Leptothrix cholodnii SP-6: one gene and its partner. Each later gene encodes a partner of the first gene's protein in a complex. Links are inferred from orthologs where the notes say so. Each region holds a gene or a part of one and is shown on either strand. Other genes may lie near its edges. The genes, in order: nusB and rpsJ.

Evidence for each region.
Region 2: the proteins of nusB (region 1) and rpsJ are in contact, whole or in part, in a solved structure (PDB 3D3B), measured with the Escherichia coli proteins. The link is inferred for Leptothrix cholodnii SP-6 from one-to-one orthologs.

What each region holds. Positions count from the first base shown.
Region 1 is NC_010524.1:3,231,795-3,248,065, reverse strand. What follows is about bases 6,781-9,720. They hold nusB (transcription antitermination factor NusB), read right to left. Parts: upstream 8,539-9,720; coding sequence 8,023-8,538; downstream 6,781-8,022. Other genes in these bases: ribBA (bifunctional 3,4-dihydroxy-2-butanone-4-phosphate synthase/GTP cyclohydrolase II), read right to left, coding at 9,056-9,720; ribH (6,7-dimethyl-8-ribityllumazine synthase), read right to left, coding at 8,535-8,999; LCHO_RS14705 (pyridoxal phosphate-dependent aminotransferase), read right to left, coding at 6,781-7,920. In the rest of the region: LCHO_RS14740 (sensor domain-containing protein), read right to left, coding at 1-1,242; LCHO_RS14735 (cyclic di-GMP phosphodiesterase), read right to left, coding at 1,254-2,654; cell envelope integrity protein TolA, read right to left, coding at 2,728-3,732; LCHO_RS14725 (biopolymer transporter ExbD), read right to left, coding at 3,748-4,218; protein TolQ, read right to left, coding at 4,232-4,942; ybgC (tol-pal system-associated acyl-CoA thioesterase), read right to left, coding at 4,939-5,376; LCHO_RS22290 (serine/threonine-protein kinase), read right to left, coding at 5,396-6,733; more of LCHO_RS14705, read right to left, coding at 6,730-6,780; more of ribBA, read right to left, coding at 9,721-10,147; bifunctional diaminohydroxyphosphoribosylaminopyrimidine deaminase/5-amino-6-(5-phosphoribosylamino)uracil reductase RibD, read right to left, coding at 10,195-11,445; LCHO_RS14680 (type IV pilus modification PilV family protein), read right to left, coding at 11,519-12,700; LCHO_RS14675 (hypothetical protein), read right to left, coding at 12,697-13,971; LCHO_RS14670 (PilW family protein), read right to left, coding at 13,952-14,662; LCHO_RS14665 (type IV pilin protein), read right to left, coding at 14,668-15,117; LCHO_RS14660 (GspH/FimT family pseudopilin), read right to left, coding at 15,111-15,677; transcriptional regulator NrdR, read right to left, coding at 15,798-16,241. UniProt on the Escherichia coli protein: Part of the processive rRNA transcription and antitermination complex (rrnTAC). The complex forms an RNA-chaperone ring around the RNA exit tunnel of RNA polymerase (RNAP).
Region 2 is NC_010524.1:4,332,365-4,335,150, forward strand. It holds rpsJ (30S ribosomal protein S10), read left to right. Parts: upstream 1-1,130; coding sequence 1,131-1,442; downstream 1,443-2,786. Other genes in the region: tuf (elongation factor Tu), read left to right, coding at 1-1,050; rpoC (DNA-directed RNA polymerase subunit beta'), read right to left, coding at 1,955-2,786. UniProt on the Escherichia coli protein: Involved in the binding of tRNA to the ribosomes. Part of the processive rRNA transcription and antitermination complex (rrnTAC). The complex forms an RNA-chaperone ring around the RNA exit tunnel of RNA polymerase (RNAP).

The DNA of each region.
Region 1 (16,271 bases):
GCGCTCCTGGGCGAGGCGCTCGCGCAGGTCGCGCAGCACCACGATGCAGCCGCCTGCGCCGCCACGTTCGAGGCCGGCCATGTCGATCAGGTGGGCCTGCACCGGCAGCGCGCCCAGCGGGCTGCCGAGCGTCAGTTCGCCCTGCCAGTGGCCGAGCCGCGGCAGCTCGGCCAGCGCGTTGGAGATCACCTGCGCCTGCATCGTGTCGGCCAGCAGCGAGGCCAGTGTGCGGCCTTGCAGCGCGCCGGCATCGAGCCCCGTCAAGGCCTGCGTGACCGGGTTGGTGGCGACGATGCGGTGCTGCGCATCGGTGACGATCAGGGCGTCGAGGCTGGCCTCGAACACCTGCGCGGCCACCTGCAGGCGCGCCTGCTGGGCCAGTTCGAGGCTCAGGTCGCGCCAGACCTGCACCCAGCCGACCGCCTGGCCGCGGCCGTACTGCGGCACCAGCCGGCGCTCGAAGGTGCGGCCGTCGGCCAGCAGCAGCCGGTCGGTGGCGCAGCGGGCACCGACCGGTTCGGTGGCGCCGAGGGGGGCGCTCAGGCTGGCCTGGCGCTGGTCGAGCAGGGTCTCGTAGCCGAGCGGGTCGGCCATGGCGCGGCTGATCTGCGCGGTCAGGCGGGCGCCGGCGGTGCGGGCCGTGCCGTCGTCGGCGCCGCTGTCATCATCGTCGCCGAGTCGCCAGAGCGTCGCGAACGCCGCGTTGTGGCTGCGCACCTGGCCGTTCAGGTCGGTGACGAGGATGGCCTCGTGGCTCGATTCGAGCGTGGCGCCGAGTTCGCTGGCGAGCCGGCTGACCTCGTCGGCGAGCTGCTGGGCGTTCTGCTGGTCGACCAGCACGAGCAGCCAGGCGGGGCTGCCGCAGGCCAGGCGGATCAGGCTGACGCGGCGCTCGACCACGCGCAGGCTGCCGTCGCCGCGCTCGATCAGGCTGTCGGAATGCAGGTGCACGTCGTGCTGGCCGGGGTCGGCCTCGAGGTCGAGCCAGAACAGCTGGTCTTCCGGCGTGACGGCCAGTTCGACCACCGGCCGGCCGAGCAGCTCGGGCAGGCTGCAGCCCCACAGGTCGCAGGCGGCGGCGTTGGCGGCGAGCAGGTGCAGCGCACGGGCGTCGACGACACACGCGGCCTCGATCAGGCCGGCGAGCAGCTGCTGCAGGGCCGGTTCGACCGTCGGCTGGGCGGCCGGGCCGCCGGCGGGCGACTCGATGTCGCGCAGGGGAGGGGGCAGGCGATGAGACATGGTGTCGGGCTTCACGCCGCCTGGCCGTGTGTGGCTGTCACCGCCGGTTCGAGGCCGTGGGCGAAGTAGTAGCTGACGCGCTCGCGGGGCGACAGGTAGTCCACCACCGCCCGCGGCAGGTGCTGCGGGTGCAGGCTGCGGCGGATGCCCAGGCCGGGCTCTTGCTGCAGGTGCACGATCAGCGCCTCGTCGCGCGGCACGCGCGGGTCGTGCACCACCACGCTCGGCTTGAGCGGGCGCTGCGGATGCACCGCCACCACCAGCGCCAGCCGCTCGTCGTTGAGCTGCACCACCGAGCCGGGCGGGTAGACGCCCAGCAGCTTGATGAACGCGGCCAGCACGGCCGGATCGAGCTGCTTGCGCATGTGCGCGAACAGCAGCGCCTGCGCCTCGTGCGGGGTGCGCAGCGGCTGGCCGGCCATCGGGTTGCACAGCCGGTCGTAGGTGTCGACCAGCGCGACCACGCGCGCGGGCATCGCGATCGCGTTGCCCGCCAGGCCCAGCGGCAGGCCGCTGCCGTCGTGCTGCTCGTGGTGCTGGCTGATCACCTGCAGCGCCGCGGCCTGCAGGCCCATCGCCAGGCCGAGGCGCGCGCCCTGGGCGACGTGTTCGCGGCGTTCACGCAGCAGCAGCGCGCCGTTGCTGGCGTCGGCGTTGCGCAGGTGGTCGGGCAGCAGCAGCTTGCCGATGTCGTGCAGCAGCGCGCCCAGGGCCAGGGTCTGCATCGTCGCTTCGTCCAGGCCCAGGCTGCGGCCGAGCAGCAGCGACAGCACCGTCACGTTGAGCGCATGCTGCGAAGCGGCGGTGCCGGCGGCTTCGCTGAGCACGCGGATGGTGGTGTCGTCGTCGCCCAGCAGTTCGTCGACCAGCCCGTCGGCCAGCAGCAGCGCAGCGTGGTGCGCGCCGGTCGGGTTGTTGACCGCGTCGCGGGTGATGCCGAGCCAGGCGCGGCTGGCCTGCGCGTGCAGGCGTTCGCTGCGTGCCAGGCTGTCGCGTTCGCGGCCGAGCTGCGCGCGCCGCATCGCCAGCGTCGGGTCGCCGGCACGCAGCGGCTCGCGCTGCGAGCACGGCTCGAGCATGCGCCGGCGCAGCGGGCTGCTGTCGGCGGCAGCCGTGGCTGCTGCGGGGGTCGGGATGGCAGCGGCCGTGTCGCCAGACGGCGCCGGCTCGGCAGCCGCGACGTGGCCGGCGTCGTGGGCGCTGTCGGCAAACGCCACCGGATCGCTCAGGTCCGGTCGCACCAGCACTTCCAGCACGCCGAGCTGACGCAGGGTGGCGATCTGCGCCGGATCGTCGAGCTTGAAGCGGCTGCGCGGGAACGGGTGATTCATCCAGCCGAGGTCGAGCTGGACGAACATGCCCAGTCGCAGGGCGTCGATTTTCAGGAGCAGGCGGTTGGCGGTGGCGGTCATCGATCAGGCCCAGTCAGGCACCGGCCAGGCCGGTTCTGAGAGCTTTATCGGTGACGCGCCGAGCGAACTTGAATCAGCGCCGGTTCGGGTCGAAGCTCAGCACCATCAGCGGCGGCACCCGGCCGTCGATGTCGCGCGGCAGGATCTCGGTGCGCTCGATGGCGCGCAGCACCGCCTGGTCCCATTCGGCCAGACCGCTCGACTTGAGCAGGCGGCTGCCGAGGATGGTGCCGTCGGGCGCCACCCGCACCTCGACCTCGGCCACCGTCGGCCCGCTGATGCGGCCGGTGAAGACGATGTTGGGCAGGATGCGCGCGCGGATGCGGCCCTCGTAGCCGGCCGACGGCGCGGCCGACTGCGCCGCGGTGCCGGCGCTGGGCGTGGTCGCGTTGCCGACGGCCGGGTTGTTGCCCAGCTGCTGGTTCAGGCGCCGCAGGTTGTCGGCGCGCTGCTTGGCCAGGGCGTCGGCCTGCGCCTTGGCGGCGCGGGCGTCCTTGGCGGCTTCGGCGCGATCCTTTGCCTCGGCCTCCTTCTTGTCAGCCAGGCGCTTGGCTTCGGCCTTTTCGGCTTTCTCCGCCTTTTCAGCCTTCTCGGCCTTTTCCTTCTCGGCCTTGGCGAGCTTTTCGGCCTTCTCGTCGGCCAGGCGCTTGTCCCGGGCCTTCTTCTCGTCGGCCTTTTTCTTCTCGGCCAGGCGCTCGGCTTCTTCGCGCTCGGCCTCGGCCTTCTTGCGTGCCTTCTCGAGCGCGATGTCGGCGTCGCGGCTGGGTTTCGGTTCGGCCTTGGGTGGCGGCTGCGGGGCTGGCGCAGGAGGCGGCGGCGGGGTAGGGGCCGGCTTCGGTGCCGGCGTGGGCACGGCCGGCGGCGGGGGCTCGGCGGCCATCGGCGCGGCGATCTGCGGCACGGCGGCCCAGAGTTCGGCCGAGACGGTGTTGACCTCGTGGCGCCGCCAAGCCACGCCGTAGGCCAGCGCGGCGACCAGGCCGACGTGCACCAGCACGGCCAGCGTCGTGCCCGCGCCCATGCCGTCGGGCGACGGCGGGCGGCGCATCGCGTCCAGCGCCAGCTCGGGGCTTGCCATCCTCGTCGCCATCGTTCAGGTGCCGGTGGTGCGCACGGCCAGTCCGACGCGGGCCACGCCGGCTTTCTGCAGCGTGTCCATGATGCGCACGACGGCCTCGTACTTGACGCCCTTGTCGGCCGAGATGATCACCGGCACCTGGTTCGAGCCGCCCTGCAGCGCCTTGACGCGCGGGCTCAGCTGGCGCAGCGCGATGCGCTCGCCTTCGCTGCCTGCCTTGTCGGCCGGGGTGCCGGCGCCGGCGCTGCCGGGCGGGCCGCTGACCTTCAGGCGCAGCATCTCGGCGCTGTCGATGATGACCTCGATCACCTTGTCGGGCTGGCGCTGGGCCTGGCCGATGCTGGGCAGGTCGATCACGCCGGGTGTCATCAGCGGGGCGCTGACCATGAAGATGATCAGCAGCACCAGCATGACGTCGATGAACGGCACCATGTTGATCTCGTTGATGGTGCGCCGGCGTGAGCCGCGGCTGGCGAGGGCTGCCATGGGTGTCTCCGGCTCAGCGCGTGTTGGGCGCCGAGGCACCCGCGCCCGCGCCCTGGCCGATGTTGCGCGCCAGGATGTTGGAGAACTCCTCGACGAAGGTCTCGAGCTGGATCGCGATGCGGTCGATGTCGCGCGAGAAGCGGTTGTAGGCGATCACCGCCGGGATGGCCGCGAACAGGCCGATCGCGGTCGCCACCAGGGCCTCGGCGATGCCGGGCGCGACGGTGGCCAGCGACACCTGCTGCACGTTGGCCAGGCCGGTGAAGGCATGCATGATCCCCCACACCGTGCCGAACAGGCCCACGTACGGCGACACCGAGCCGACCGTGGCCAGGAACGACAGGTTGTGCTCGACCGCGTCCATCTCGCGCTGCAGGCTCGCGCGCATGGCGCGGCGCGCGCCGTCGAGCAGCGAGCCGGCATCGCCGACGCGGCGCTCGCGCAGCTTCAGGAACTCGCGCATGCCCGACGCGAAGATGCGTTCGAGCGGCGCGCCGATCTCGGCGTTGCGCTCGCTGTGGGCGTAGAGCTCCTGGACGTTGCGGCCCGACCAGAACTCGCGCTCGAAGCCGTCGTTGGCGCCGCGCACCCGGCGCAGGCCGATCAGCTTGCCGAAGATCACGGCCCAGCTCGCCAGCGAAACCAGCATCAGTGTCGCCATCACCAGCTGGACCACAAAGCTGGCCTGGGTGATGAGGTGCAGGATATTCAGGTCCTGGTTCATGCAGCAGTCATTCGTTCAAGGATGAAAGGGGGGATGCGTCGCGGCACGAAAGTGCGGCTGTCGACGCAGCCGATGCGGATGCGGCCTTCGACCAGCAGCGTGTCGGCGCGCTGCACCTGCTGGTCGATCACCAGGCTGGCGCGGCCTTGTTCGACCACCCGCACGCTGACGTGCAGTTCTTCGTCGAGCCGGGCGGGTTGGCGGTAGCGCACCGAAGTATCGGTGACGACGAACATCACGCCGGTATCGAGGCGCAACTGCTCCTGCGAGAAGCCCAGGCTGCGCAGCCATTCGGTGCGCGCGCGCTCGAAGAACTTCAGGTAGTTGGCGTAGAAGACCACGCCGCCGGCGTCGGTGTCTTCCCAGTAGACGCGCAGGGGCCAGGTGAAGGGGGCAGTCGCCGCGCGGTCTGCGGGCCGGATCGGTGCGTTCACGGTGATGGGATGGCTCGGTTCAACGGCTCAGCATCAGCCAGCCGACCAGCACCAGCAGCCCCAGCACGCAGGCCACCAGCACGGCGGGCAGCAAGGAGGGCCGGCCCGGCGCCGTGCCGGTGCCCCGAGATGCGGGATCGGCTTCGCCGGCGGCCGGATTCGTCGGCAGCGACGGGAAGTCGGCGGCCGGCGCGACGCCCGGATTGGCAGCCGGCGGCAGCGAGGCCACCTCCAGCTCGGCGCGCCGGCGCGTGACCGCCTCGGCGTTCGGGCGCTGCGCACGGGCCGGGTCGGCGCTGGCGGCCGGGGGCTGCTGCGGCCAGGTGGCGTTGGGGGCGTTGGGCAGGGTGGCGAGCCAGGTGCGCAGCTCGCGCGCCATCGCGCCGGCCGAACGTGGGCGTGCGGCGGGATCGATGTCGATCGCCTGCATCACCAGCGTCTCGAGCGCGGGCGGCACCGCCGCGATGATCTGGGTCGGCCGCTGAGCCCGGCCGGTGCGCACGGCCTGGCGGATCTCGTCGAGCGAGCTGCCGTTGTAGGGCCGCTGGCCGGTCAATAGTTCGTAGAGCACCACGCCGAGCGAGTAGACGTCGCTGCGCTGATCGCATTCGCGGCCGTCGTACTGCTCGGGCGCGGCGTAATACGGCGAACCCAGCGCGGGGCCGCCCTGGTCTCGGTTGATCAGGCGGGCGATGCCGAAATCGAGCACCACCGGCCGGGTGCGGCCGACCATGAAGATGTTGGCCGGCTTGACGTCGCGGTGGATCACGCCCTTGCTGTGGGCGTAGCCGAGCGCGTCGGCGACCCGCCGCACGATCAGCGCGGCCTGCTCGGGGCTGGGCCGCCAGCCGCTGCGCAGCAGGTCGGCAAGGTCCTTGCCGCGCAGCAGTTCCATCGCGATGTAGGCGCCCTCGGGGCTGACGCCGGCGTCGTGCACGGTGACGATGTGCGGGTGGCTCAGGCGCGCGGCGGCGCGGGCCTCGTCGAGCACCCGGGCGGCGAGTTCCTCGCGCTGACCCGGCGCGGCGGCGATGGTCAGCGTCTTGACTGCCACCTGGCGCGCCAGCACGGTGTCGTAGGCCGACCAGACGGTGCCCAGGCCGCCCTGGCCGAGGCGCTGCTCCAGGCTGTAGCGGCCGACCTGGTCGACCTGCGGCGTGGTGTCGGGGCCGCTCGGCCCGGCGCCCGCGGGGGCCCCGGGCTTGCCGTCGAGCCGCTGGGTGTCCTCGTGCCGGCGCGGCGACAGGAAATCGAGCGCGCCGCTGGTGCTGAGCGGGCCGGACAGCTCGGCGTCGAGCGGCCCGGTGGTGTCGAGCAGGCCGGGCCGGGTGGGGGCGTGCGGGGTGATGCGGCTCATGACTGTGGGCGCAGGACGCGCTGCAGGCGAGCCACCGCCGCTTCCAGCTGCGGCAGCGAGCTGGCGAACGACAGTCGGGCGTAGTGGGCGGTCTCGGCATGGCCGAAATCGCGTCCGGGGGTGAGGGCCACGTGTGCGCTGCGCATCATGTCGAAGCAGAAATCCCAGCTGTTGCTCGCATGGCGGCGGGTGTCCATCCAGACGTAGAAGGCGCCGTCCGGGCGCACCGGCACGGCCAGGCCGAGCGCTTCGAGCTGCGGCACGATGGCGTCGCGGCGCTGGCGCATGACCTCGCGGCGGCGCTCGCACTCGGCCAGCGTGTCGGGGTGGAAACACGCCAGCGCGGCGTGCTGGGCCACGGCCGAGGCGCAGATGTAGAAGTTCTGCGCCAGCTTCTCGACCGCGCCGACCAGCGCCGGCGGCAGCACCAGCCAGCCGAGCCGCCAGCCGGTCATGCCGAAGTACTTGCTGAAGCTGTTGATCACCAGCACGTCGTCGCCCAGCGCCAGCGCGCTGCGGTCGTGTGCGCTGTCGTAGCCGAGCGCGAGGTAGATCTCGTCGACGATCGTGATGCCGCCGCGCGCGCGCACGACTTCGACGATGCGCTGCAGCTCGTCGGCGTCGATCGAGGTGCCGGTCGGGTTGGACGGCGAGGCCAGCATCACGCCGCGCGTGGCCGGGCCCCAGGCCTCGGCCACCGAGGCGGCGTCGAGCTGGAAACGCTGCGCCGGGCCGGCCGGCAGCAGCCGGGGCACGCCGCCTGCGGCCGTCACGAAATGGCGGTTGCAGGGGTAGCTCGGGTCGGGCATCAGGATCTCGTCGCCCGGCTCGACCAGCGCGGTGCACAGCAGCTGCAGCGCGGCCGAGGCGCCGGCGGTGATCACGATGCGCGCCGGGTCGATGTCCAGACCCCAGCGGCTGGCGTACCAGCGCGCGATCGCCTCGCGCAGCGCCGGCAGGCCGGTGGCGCTCGTGTACTGGGTGCGGCCCTCGGCCAGGCACCGCTGCGCGGCTTCGAGCACCCGCGGCGGCGCGGTGAAGTCGGGCTCGCCGATGTTCAGGTAGATCATCGACTCGCCGCCGAGTGCCGGGTCGCAGGCCGGGCTGCGGGCGATCTCGTCGGCCGCCTTGGCGCACTCCATCACCCAGAACGGCTCGATCTGGTCGACCCGGCGGGCCAGGCGCAAAGGCCCGGTCCGGGCCGGGGTCGGGTTCAGGGTGAAACCTGCAGCGTGGGACACGCTAGTGGCGACGGTGGGGTGGGAGGATCGATCCGGCTGCGGGCCGGATCAGGTGCGGCGGTTGCGCTGGGCGGCCACTTCGGCGGGGCGCAGGTCGGCGGCGGCCTTGTCGAGCACGCCGTTGACGTACTTGTGCCCGTCGGTGCCGCCGAACGACTTGGCCAGTTCGACCGCCTCGTTGATCGCCACCTTGTACGGCACGTCGAGGCAGTGCTGCAGCTCGTAGGCGCCGATCAGCAGCACGCCGTGTTCGACCGGCGACAGCTCCTGCACGCGGCGGTCGAGGTGCGGCGTCAGCACCGCGTCGAGCGCCGCCACCTGGGCGATGCAGCCGTGCAGCAGCGCCGAGAAATGCGCCGTGTCGCACTTGGCGTGGTCTTCCTGCTCGCGCATGTGGGCCTCGACGACGTGCGAGTCGGCCTGGCCGACCTGCCATTCGTAGAGGCCTTGCAGCGCCAGCTCACGCGAACGTCGGCGGGCCGACTTCGGGCGCGGCGCGCCGGCGGGCGTGGCGTTGCCGCGCGGCTTGCCGCCGGGCGCCGGCTTGGACAGGGGAGCGTTCAAGAGAGGTCTTCCATCAGATTGGCCATCTCGACCGCGACACGCGCGGCGTCACGGCCTTTTTCGTCGGCACGGGCCCAGGCCTGGGCCTCGTTCTCGACCGTGAGGATGGCGTTGGCGATCGGCACGCCGTGTTCGAGCGAGACCCGCGTCACCGCCGCGCCGCTTTCGTTGGCGACCAGCTCGAAGTGGTAGGTCTCGCCGCGGATGATGCAGCCCAGCGCGATCAGCGCGTCGTGGTCCTTCTGCTCGGCCAGCGCCTGCAGCGCCAGCGCCACTTCGAGCGCGCCGGGCACGGTGACGTGCTTGATGTGCTTGGCGAGCACGCCCAGCGCCTCGAGTTCGGCGATGCAGCTGCTGGCGAGCTGTTCGGTGATGGCGGCATTGAAGCGCGCCTGCACGATGGCCACGCGCAGGTCCGATCCGTCGAGTTCCGCGGCGACGCCCCGGTCTGCGTTTTTCATGGCGTTTCCCTGGAAAGGTTCGAGTGCTGGGTGGGTGACGACGACCGGGCGCGCATTCAGCCGGGGGTCGGCATGAAGCCGGTCACTTCGAGGCCGTAGCCGGTCATGCTGGGCAGGCGGCGGCGGTTGCTCATCAGCTTCATGCGGCGCACGCCGAGCTCGAGCAGGATCTGCGCGCCCACGCCGTAGGTGCGCAGGTCGGTGGAGCCGCGCTGCGGCTCGAAGCCGTCGGGCTTGATCTGGCCGAGCAGCGCCTCGGCATCGCGGCCGGCATTGAGCAGCACGGCCACGCCGCGGCCGGTGGCCTGCAGCGTGGTCAGCGCCTGCGGCAGCGACCACGAATGGCGCGAGGTGCTGGCGTCGAGCAGGTCGAGCACCGACAGCGGCTCGTGCACGCGCACCAGCACTTCGTCCTCGGGCTGCCAGTCGCCCAGGCTCAGCGCCAGGTGGATCTGGCCGGTGCGGTCGCGGAAGGTGCGGCAGTCGAAGCCGCCCCACGGCGTGGCGAGCTGCTGGCGCGAGAGCTGCTCGACCAGCGATTCGTTGCGGCTGCGGTAGGTGATGAGGTCGGCGATGGTGCCGATCTTCAGGCCGTGCTGCTGGGCGAACACTTCCAGCTCGGGCAGGCGCGCCATCGTGCCGTCGTCGTTCATGATCTCGCAGATCACCGACGAGGCCGACAGGCCGGCCATGCGGGCGAGGTCGCAGCCGGCTTCGGTATGGCCGGCGCGCATCAGCACGCCGCCATCCTGCGCCTGCAGCGGGAAGATGTGGCCGGGCTGGACCAGATCGGCGGCCGTGGTGTCGCGGGCCACCGCCACTTCGACGGTGCGCGAGCGATCGGCGGCCGAGATGCCGGTGGTCACGCCGGTGCGGGCTTCGATCGAGACCGTGAACGCAGTGCTGTGCTTGGTGCCGTTGCGCGGCGTCATCGGCGGCAGTTGCAGGTGATCGCAGCGCTCGCGCGTCATCGTCAGGCAGATCAGCCCACGGCCGTGCTTGGCCATGAAGTTGATCGCTTCCGGTGTGACCATCTCGGCCGCAAGGACCAGGTCGCCTTCGTTTTCGCGGTCTTCCTCGTCGACGAGGATGACCATGCGTCCGGCGGCCAGTTCGGCCACCAGCTCGGGAATTGGAGATATTGCCATCCGTGAATTGTAGGCGGCTGGTGCCCGGGCCCGCTGCAATCGCGGCTTCAGGGCGTGCCGGGCAGCCAGCCGGCGAGCCGGCCGCGCGGGCGCGCCAGCAGACGCAGGTCGCCTCCGACGGACTGGACGTCGCCCCATTCGAGCTCGATCGCCTGGTCCAGGCTTTCGAGCGGGCCCCAGCTCCACATCTCGCGGCCCAGGCCGAGCAGCTTGGGTGCGAGGTAGACCAGGAATTCATCGACCAGGCCCTCGCGCAGCAGCGAGCCGTTGAGCCGATGGCCGGCCTCGACGTGCAGCTCGTTGACGCCGCGCCGCGCCAGGTCGGCCAGCATCGCCGCCAGATCGACCTTGCCGGCCGGTCCGCCCGGCATCGACACGCACTGCACGAGCGGCGGCGCGACGTCGGTGCCGTCCGGGCCGAGCGCGGCGCGGGCGCCGTGCGCCGCCTGCACCTCGGCCAGCCAGGCGGCCTGGGCGGTCTCGTCGGCGCTGGTGTAGACCAGCACCTCGCCGGGCGGCGCGAGCAGCCGGGCCGTGACCGGCGTGCGCAGCGGCGCATCGACCACCACCCGCATCGGCTGGCGCGGCGTGGGCACGTGGCGCACGTCGAGGCGCGGGTCGTCGTCGAGCACGGTGCCGATGCCCGTCAGCACGGCGCTGGCGCGGCGCCGCCAGGCGTGGCCGTCGGCGCGTGCGGCCGCGCCGGTGATCCACTGGCTCTGGCCGTTCATCAGCGCGGTGCGGCCGTCCAGGCTGGCCGCCACCTTCATGCGCACCCACGGCCGCTGGCGCAGCACGCGCGAGAAGAAACCGATGTTGATGGCGGTGGCGGCCTCGGCCATCAGGCCCTGTTCGACCTGGATGCCGGCCGCCGCCAGCCGCGCCAGGCCCTGGCCGGCGACCAGCGGAAACGGATCGGTGATCGCCGCGACCACGCGCTTCAGGCCGGCTTCGATCAGCGCGTCGGCGCAGGGCGGCGTGCGGCCGTGGTGCGCGCACGGTTCGAGCGTCACGTAGGCGGTGGCGCCGATCAGCGAGTGGCCGGCGGCGCGCGCCGTGCGCATCGCCATCACCTCGGCATGCGGGCCGCCGGCCTGCTGGGTGTGGCCGCTGCCGAGCAGCCGGCCCTGGGCGTCGACGATCACGCAGCCGACGCGCGGATTGGGTTCGGTCAGCCCGAAACCCTGCTCGGCCAGTGCGAGGGCCTGGGCCATCGCCTGCTGATCCTGCGGGCTGAACGGGGCGGGCGAGGGGGCCGGTGCGTCGGCGTGGGGGTGGTTCTCGGGCATGGCGGGCATTGTCGGCGTGATCGCGGTCGGCCAGCGCGGCGCGGTGTCGTGTCGCAGATTGCCGATCTTGCCGATGTCGTCGTCAGGGCTGGTGCGCCACGCTGCTGTCGTCCAGCCAGTTGCCGCCTTGCCCCGCAAACGAGACGCCGCTGTCGGTCGGGCAGCCGGCCGCGGCGCGCAGGATCAGGAAGTTCTGGTCGCCCAGCGGTTCGCCGACCGCGGCGTGGCTGGCCGGGTGTTCGGCGTTGTCGATGCGGCCGTTGCGGTTGTGGTCGGCGCTGTAGCGGCAGACGCGGTAGCCGGTGACACCGCTGCTGGCCAGCGTCCAGCCGATCGGCACGATGTCGAGCCGGCCCGACCAGCGCGGCGGCAGGCCGGCGCCCTGGATCACGCAGTGATAGATCACGCCGAGCTGGGCCGGCGCGCCGCCGATCGAGTCGGGCGCGTCGTCGGCGCATTCCCAACCGGGGTCGGGGTGGCCGGTGCTGGTCAGCTGCAGGCGCAGGTCGAGCGGCAGGGCGGGGCTCAGCGGGTTCTGGGCGTCGCCGGCGCCGGGGCTGTCGGTGTCGAGCGCAAAGCGCACGTGGCCGCCGATCAGCAGGCCGGCGATGGCGCGGCAGGCGCCCAGGCTGTTGGCGTCGAGCTGTGCGCTCGACAGGCCGGCGGTGCTGTCGCAGCGTGCCACCACGCTGCCGGTCTGATCGTCGAAGACCCAGGCCAGCAGGTCTTGCGCCCGTGGCTTGAAGACGCTGCGTCCGCCGCCCAGCGACTTGGCGCGGGCCGGGATCAGCGCGTGGCGCGGGCTGGCCCCGCGGCCCACGCTGCCCGCGGTGGCCCCTGCGCCGCGGTCGAGTGTCAGCGCGGCCGCGAGCGTCGGGTCCTGCCCGACCAGCAGGGTGTCGAGCTGCAGTTGCTGCTGCTGGCCGTCGCGGTCCGGCCAGCTCAGCACCGTGCTGACGTGCTTCAGGCGCGGATCGGTCTGCGTCGTCACGCTGCGTTCGAGCTGGTACGCCGTGTTGGCATGCGTCAGCGCGACACCCGTGGGGCTGTGGCCGGCAATGGCCGTCCAGTCCGCCAGGCTGGCGTAGGCGCGCAGGGATTCGTGGCTGTCCTGGGCCAGCCGCAGCGCTTCGGCCCGCTGGCGCGACAGGTCGGTGCCCACACGCAGCCAGGTCTGCAGCCGCAGCGTGCCGCCCAGACCGATCGCCAGCACCGCCATCGCGACCAGAACCTCGATCAGCGCGAGCCCGGACACCGGTTTCATCGGTTGACGAAGTCCTGCCAGCTGCCGGGCACCACGGCGTAGGCGCCCGCTGCATGGCGCAGGCGATCGAGCACGGCGCGATCGCGCACGATCTCGGCGTTGCCCTGCAGGTCGACCACGCCCAGGCTGACGAGCGCACCACGCAGGCGTGCCACGCCGGTCGCGCCGGCCTGCCAGGCGAGGCTGCGGGCGACCAGCAAGGCGTCGATCTCGAGCGGGCCTTGCCACTGCGCCGTGCCGTCCACCAGCAACAGCAGGCTGCGATCGGCGTCGCCCCAGCGAACCGGGGTGGCCAGACGCAGATCGCCCTCGAGCCAGAGGCTGCGGTGACCGGCGTCGATGGCGGCCTGCACCTCGGTGGCGCCGCAGCCACCGGCCGGGCAGGCGATGCGGTGAAGGGTGGGCAGATCGCGCACGCTGCCGGCGCCGGCACCGAAATGGCGCCGCCACAGCGCGTCGCTGTCGCCGCCCAGCGACGGGTCGTCGGCCACCAGCGTGGCTTCGGCCGGGCGGCCCGGTGGGCCGAACAGCCGGCCGGCCGGGTCGATCGCGATGGCCGCCGCCGATTGCACGGTCAGGCCGCCGCTGCCGGCGTCGCCGTTGACCAGCGAGACCCCCGGGCCGACGGTGACACCGCCCAGCGCGGTGATCGCCGCGGCGGGCGGGCGCAGCAGCTGGCCATAGGGGGCGAGCAGGGCGCGGATCTCGGCGCGTGCGTCGGCCGCGGCGCTGCCGCCGCAGCCTTGTCCGAGGTGGCTGCAGCCGGTGACCACCAGCCGCATCAGGCCGTTCGGGGCGGTACCCGGCGGGCCGTCCTGCAGTCGCACCGAAAACGCCGGGTGGTTGAGTGCATCGGCGCTCGCCGCGAGGCTGGCCGCACCGGTGGTCGGGCAACTGCAGCGCCAGTGGCCGTCGCGCACGCAGGCGGCGTCGGTCGTGGCGATCGACAGGGCGCCGGTGTCGGGCTCGGTGCCGAGCAGGCGTTCGCGCAAGCTGCTGCCGCCGGCGGGATGCGCGGCCAAGGGCAGGCAGGCGGCGTCGACGCTGCCGCTGCGGTTGAGCTGGGCGAGCGTCCAGGCGAGGCCGGCCTCGGCGGCTTCGGCGGCCCAGGCTGCACGCACCTGGTTGGCGACGGCGCGCTGCTCGAAGATCAGCGCGCGCTGGCTGTAGAGCTGCATCAGGGCCAGTGCCATCAGCAGGATCAGCAGCACCGGCAGGGTGCCGCTGCCGGCCTGCGCCGCCGGTGGACGGTCAGGCCCCCGGGCAGGCACCGCTGACCTCGTCGTTGCGCAGTCGCACCCGCGTCACCAGGCTGCGCTGCACGCTGCTGTCGCGTGCGTCGGTGGCGTCGAGCTCGATGTGGACCTGACGCAGCCGCACGGTGGGCGGACAGGTGCTGCTGCCGGTGGGGCAGACCGGGATGGCGCAGTGGCCGAGCAGGCTCACCGACCGCGATTCGTGGCGCACCTGCCAGCGCGTGACGCGCAGCAGGGCCGGGTCGGTGAGGGCCTGCCACTGGTCGCCGTTGCCGGGCGTGATGTCGTTGCCGGCCAGGCGCAGTTCGAAGGCGCGGGTGTTGGTGTTGATGCGAAAGCCGAACTTTTCGGCGTTGCCGCTGGCCTGGTCTTCGGTGGTGTCGCGGCTGTAGCTGTAGCCCAGGCTGGCGGCGGCGGTGTCGGCGCCGGGATGCAGGCCGGCGTAGGGATTGGCTGCGGGGGCAGTCGGGCCGCCCGACCACACGCCACGTTCGGCGCTGCCCCAGTGACCGGCGCGGCGCAGGTCGCGCACGATCAGGTCGGCGGTGGCGCGCAGGTCCTGGTTGAGGCGCGATTCGAGCAGCAGCCGGCGCTGTTCGGCCAGTTGCCCGACCACCAGCGCCGCCACGCTGGCCACCAGGAACAGCCCCAGCGCGATCGCCACCATGATCTCGATCAGGCCCAGGCCGGTGCTTCTGTCGGGCATGGCGGTCACAGGTTCCAGCAGCGCAGGTTGGTGGCGCTGTCGTTGCCCAGCGCGGAACTGCTGCCCGAGCGCATCTGCAGGCGGCCGCCGTCGACGTCGATCGCCAGGTGGCGGCAGGCGGTGTCCGCACTCTGCGCGCCCGATGCGCTGGCGCTGACGCGGTAGGCCGTGCCGGCGGTTTCGTCGGCGACGCTGGTGGACAACGCGTAGTGGCCGTCGGTGCTGGCGGCGCTCAGGCCGAGGCCGCCTTCACCGAGCGTGGCGGTGTAGGCCGGCAGCTGGCTGCGTCGGCGCTCCTGGGCCTGCTGCAGGCGGGCGAGGGCGGCGTAGGCATCGGCCCTGCGAGCCCGTTGCACCTGCTGCTGATAGCTGGGCCAGGCCAGCGTGGACACGATGGCGAGCACCGCCACGCCGATCAGCAGTTCGATGAGCGTGAAGCCGCGGTGTTTCAGCATGCTGCCACGCCGGTGATCGCCGTGCCCGGTGCGCACAACCGCAAGCGGCCCAGGATGTTCACGACATGACGCAGCACCGGGCCGTCGCCGGCCTGGATCTCGATGCTTCCGGTGGGGCTGAAGGTGCCGTGTCGCGGGTCGACGCGCATCGATGCGACGTTGGCACGCACCGCCACGGCGTTGCCGGCCCAGGCCTGGCTGCGCAGCAGTTCGGCACCCGGCTCGCAATTGCCGACGGGCTCGGCGCCGGCCACGAAAGTGCAGGCGCATTGGTCGGCATCGCCGCTGTGAACGAGGTAGCAGCTGCCGGCGCTGCCGCTGTGCACGCTGATGCGCAGGGCCTGGTTGAGGGCGACGCTGCTGCTGCGCAGGAAGTGCAGGTCGGCCTGCAACTGCGCCGATGCGCCGTCGAGATGCCTGCGTGCGACGAATGCCCGCATCGACGGCACGACGCTGGTCAGGATGATGGCGAGAACCGCCACCGTGATCAGCATCTCGATCAGCGTGAAGCCCTTGGCGGCCGGGCTGGCGGGGCTGGCAGAGGAGGGGGTCTCGGTCATGTCTGGCTGCGTGGTGTACAGCCAGTCTAGGCAGACGCCGCGGCGCCGGCGTCCCCATTAAGGGGGTGTCGATGGGGGATTGCGGTCGCGCGCGAGATCGTCCAGCGCCGCTCAGGACGCTCAGATTTCCTGGATCAGCTTGCTGAAGGCGTCGATGTCCTCGAACTCGCGGTAGACCGAGGCGAAGCGCACGTAGGCCACCTTGTCGAGGCGCTTGAGTTCGCGCATCACCATCTCGCCGATGCGCGAGGTGCTCATTTCGCTGGCGCCGCTGGTGAAGACCTTGTCCTCGATGCGGGCGATCGCGGCATCGATCAGGTCGACGCTGACATTGCGCTTGCGCAGCGCCAACGTCATCGAGGCGCGCAGCTTCTCGCGGTCGAACTCGCGCCGGTCGCCGTTCTTCTTGACCACCGCCGGCATCGCCAGTTCGGCGCGTTCGTAGGTGGTGAAGCGTTTGTCGCAGGCGCTGCAGCGCCGGCGCCGACGCACGGCGTCACCCTCGTCGGACTCGCGGGTCTCGACGACGGTGGTTTCAACGTTTCCGCAGTAGGGGCAGCGCACTGTCGGGTGGCGTCAGAGACCTGCCGCGAC
Region 2 (2,786 bases), 1.1 Mb from region 1 along the record:
GACCAGATCGACGCAGCGCCCGAAGAGAAGGCACGCGGCATCACCATCAACACCGCGCACGTCGAGTACGAAACGGCCAACCGCCATTACGCACACGTCGACTGCCCGGGTCACGCCGACTACGTCAAGAACATGATCACCGGCGCCGCCCAGATGGACGGCGCGATCCTGGTGTGCTCGGCCGCCGACGGCCCGATGCCCCAGACCCGCGAGCACATCCTGCTGGCGCGTCAGGTCGGTGTGCCGTACATCATCGTGTTCCTGAACAAGTGCGACATGGTCGACGACGCCGAGCTGCTCGAGCTGGTCGAAATGGAAGTGCGCGAGCTGCTCGACAAGTACGAGTTCCCGGGTGACGACACCCCGATCGTGCACGGCAGCGCCAAGCTCGCCCTCGAAGGCGACAAGGGCCCGCTGGGCGAGCAGGCCATCATGAAGCTGGCCGATGCGCTCGACAGCTACATCCCCACGCCCGAGCGCGCGGTCGACGGCGCCTTCCTGATGCCGGTCGAAGACGTGTTCTCGATCTCGGGTCGCGGCACCGTGGTGACCGGCCGTATCGAGCGCGGCATCATCAAGGTCGGCGAAGCCATCGAGATCGTCGGCATCAGCGCCACGCAGAACACCACCTGCACCGGCGTCGAGATGTTCCGCAAGCTGCTCGACCAAGGTCAGGCGGGCGACAACGTCGGCATCCTGCTGCGCGGCACCAAGCGCGAAGACGTGCAGCGCGGCCAAGTGCTGTGCAAGCCGGGCAGCGTCAAGCCGCACACCCACTTCACGGGCGAGATCTACGTGCTGAGCAAGGAAGAAGGCGGCCGCCACACGCCGTTCTTCAACAACTACCGCCCGCAGTTCTACTTCCGCACCACCGACGTCACCGGCGCCATCGAGCTGCCCAAGGACAAGGAAATGGTCATGCCCGGTGACAACGTGTCGATCACGGTCAAGCTGATCGCCCCGATCGCCATGGAAGAAGGCCTGCGTTTCGCCATCCGCGAAGGCGGCCGTACCGTCGGCGCCGGCGTCGTGGCCAAGATCATCGCGTAAGTGTGAACCTTGCGGGCGCCCTGGCGCCCGCATCCGTTCGCGCAGCCCTCGGGCTGCACTCCGCTCTTTAAGGAATGACCATGCAAAAGCAAAAGATCCGCATCCGTCTGAAGGCCTTCGATTACAAGCTGATCGACCAGTCGGCTCAGGAAATCGTCGAGACCGCCAAGCGCACGGGTGCGATCGTCAAGGGCCCCGTGCCCCTGCCGACCCGCATGCAGCGTTTCGACATCCTGCGTTCGCCGCACGTCAACAAGACCAGCCGCGACCAGTTTGAAATGCGCACCCACCAGCGCCTGATGGACATCGTCGATCCGACCGACAAGACGGTTGACGCCCTGATGAAGCTCGACCTGCCCGCAGGCGTGGACGTCGAAATCAAGCTGCAATAAGCAGCCGCTGCCAACGCAGCACATCAACCCCCTGAGCCAGCGCAACGCGGTGGCTCAGGGGGTTTTTTCTTGCCTGGTCGGGCTTGGGCCTTGATGTTGGTCTTGGTCCAAAAGCACCGCAAACGCACACCGCCAAGCCCGCGCCGCCTGAAACGGCGCGATATCAAGCAAAAACCCGAGCAGAAAACAAAAAAGCCAACCGGCTGGTTGGCTTTTTACGGACCTGAAGTCCTTGAATACCTTGGTTGCGGAGGCAGGATTTGAACCTGCGACCTTTGGGTTATGAGCCCAACGAGCTACCAGACTGCTCCACTCCGCGACTGAGAAAGATATTATGACAAGGATTCGAACCTGGCGCAAGCGTTATCTGACAAATAATTCAAGGAGCCGCCTGGTGCCCTGAACCGATCCGCCACGGGTTCACGAGGGCGAAAAAAGGCCCGCCAAGGCGGGCCTTCAGACTGGCATCTACACGCGTCTCGGCAAGCGCCGTGACGCACGTGTGTGGCGCCTTACTCCGCCGCGTTCCCCGCGGAGTCAGCCATGTCGGCATCCACGGCAGCCAGCGCTTCCTGCGCCTCCTGCATGGCGATCAGGCGACGCTCGTTGTCGTCGAGCTCGTCCTTGGCCTTGCGCGCCTGGTGATACGCCATGCCGGTACCAGCCGGGATCAGACGGCCGACGATGACGTTTTCCTTCAGACCACGCAGCTCGTCGCGCTTGCCCATGATGGCCGCCTCGGTGAGCACCCGGGTCGTTTCCTGGAAGGAAGCCGCCGAGATGAACGAGTCGGTCGACAAAGAGGCCTTGGTGATGCCCAGCAGCACGTCGGAGTAGGTGGCCGGCAGCTTGTCCTGCGCGCGCAGCTTGTCGTTGGTGCCGAACAGCTCGGACCGCTCGACCTGCTCGCCCAGGATGTAGTGCGAATCGCCCGGGTTGGTGATCTGCACGCGGCGCAGCATCTGGCGAACGATCACCTCGATGTGCTTGTCGTTGATCTTCACGCCCTGCAGGCGATAGACGTCCTGCACTTCGTCGACGATGTAGCGCGCCAGTTCCTCGACCCCCAGCAGACGCAGGATGTCCTGCGGATCGGCCGGGCCGTCGATGATCGACTCGCCCTTGTTGACCACCTGGCCTTCGTGCACCACGATGTTCTTTTCCTTGGGCACCAGCTCTTCGTAGACCTTGCCTTCCGGATCGGTGATCTGCAGCCGGACCTTGCCCTTGGTCTCCTTGCCGAACGACACCGTGCCGGTGACCTCGGCCAGGATGCCCTTGTCCTTGGGCGTGCGGGCCTCGAACAGCTCGGCCACCCGCGGCAGACCGCCGGTGATGTCACGC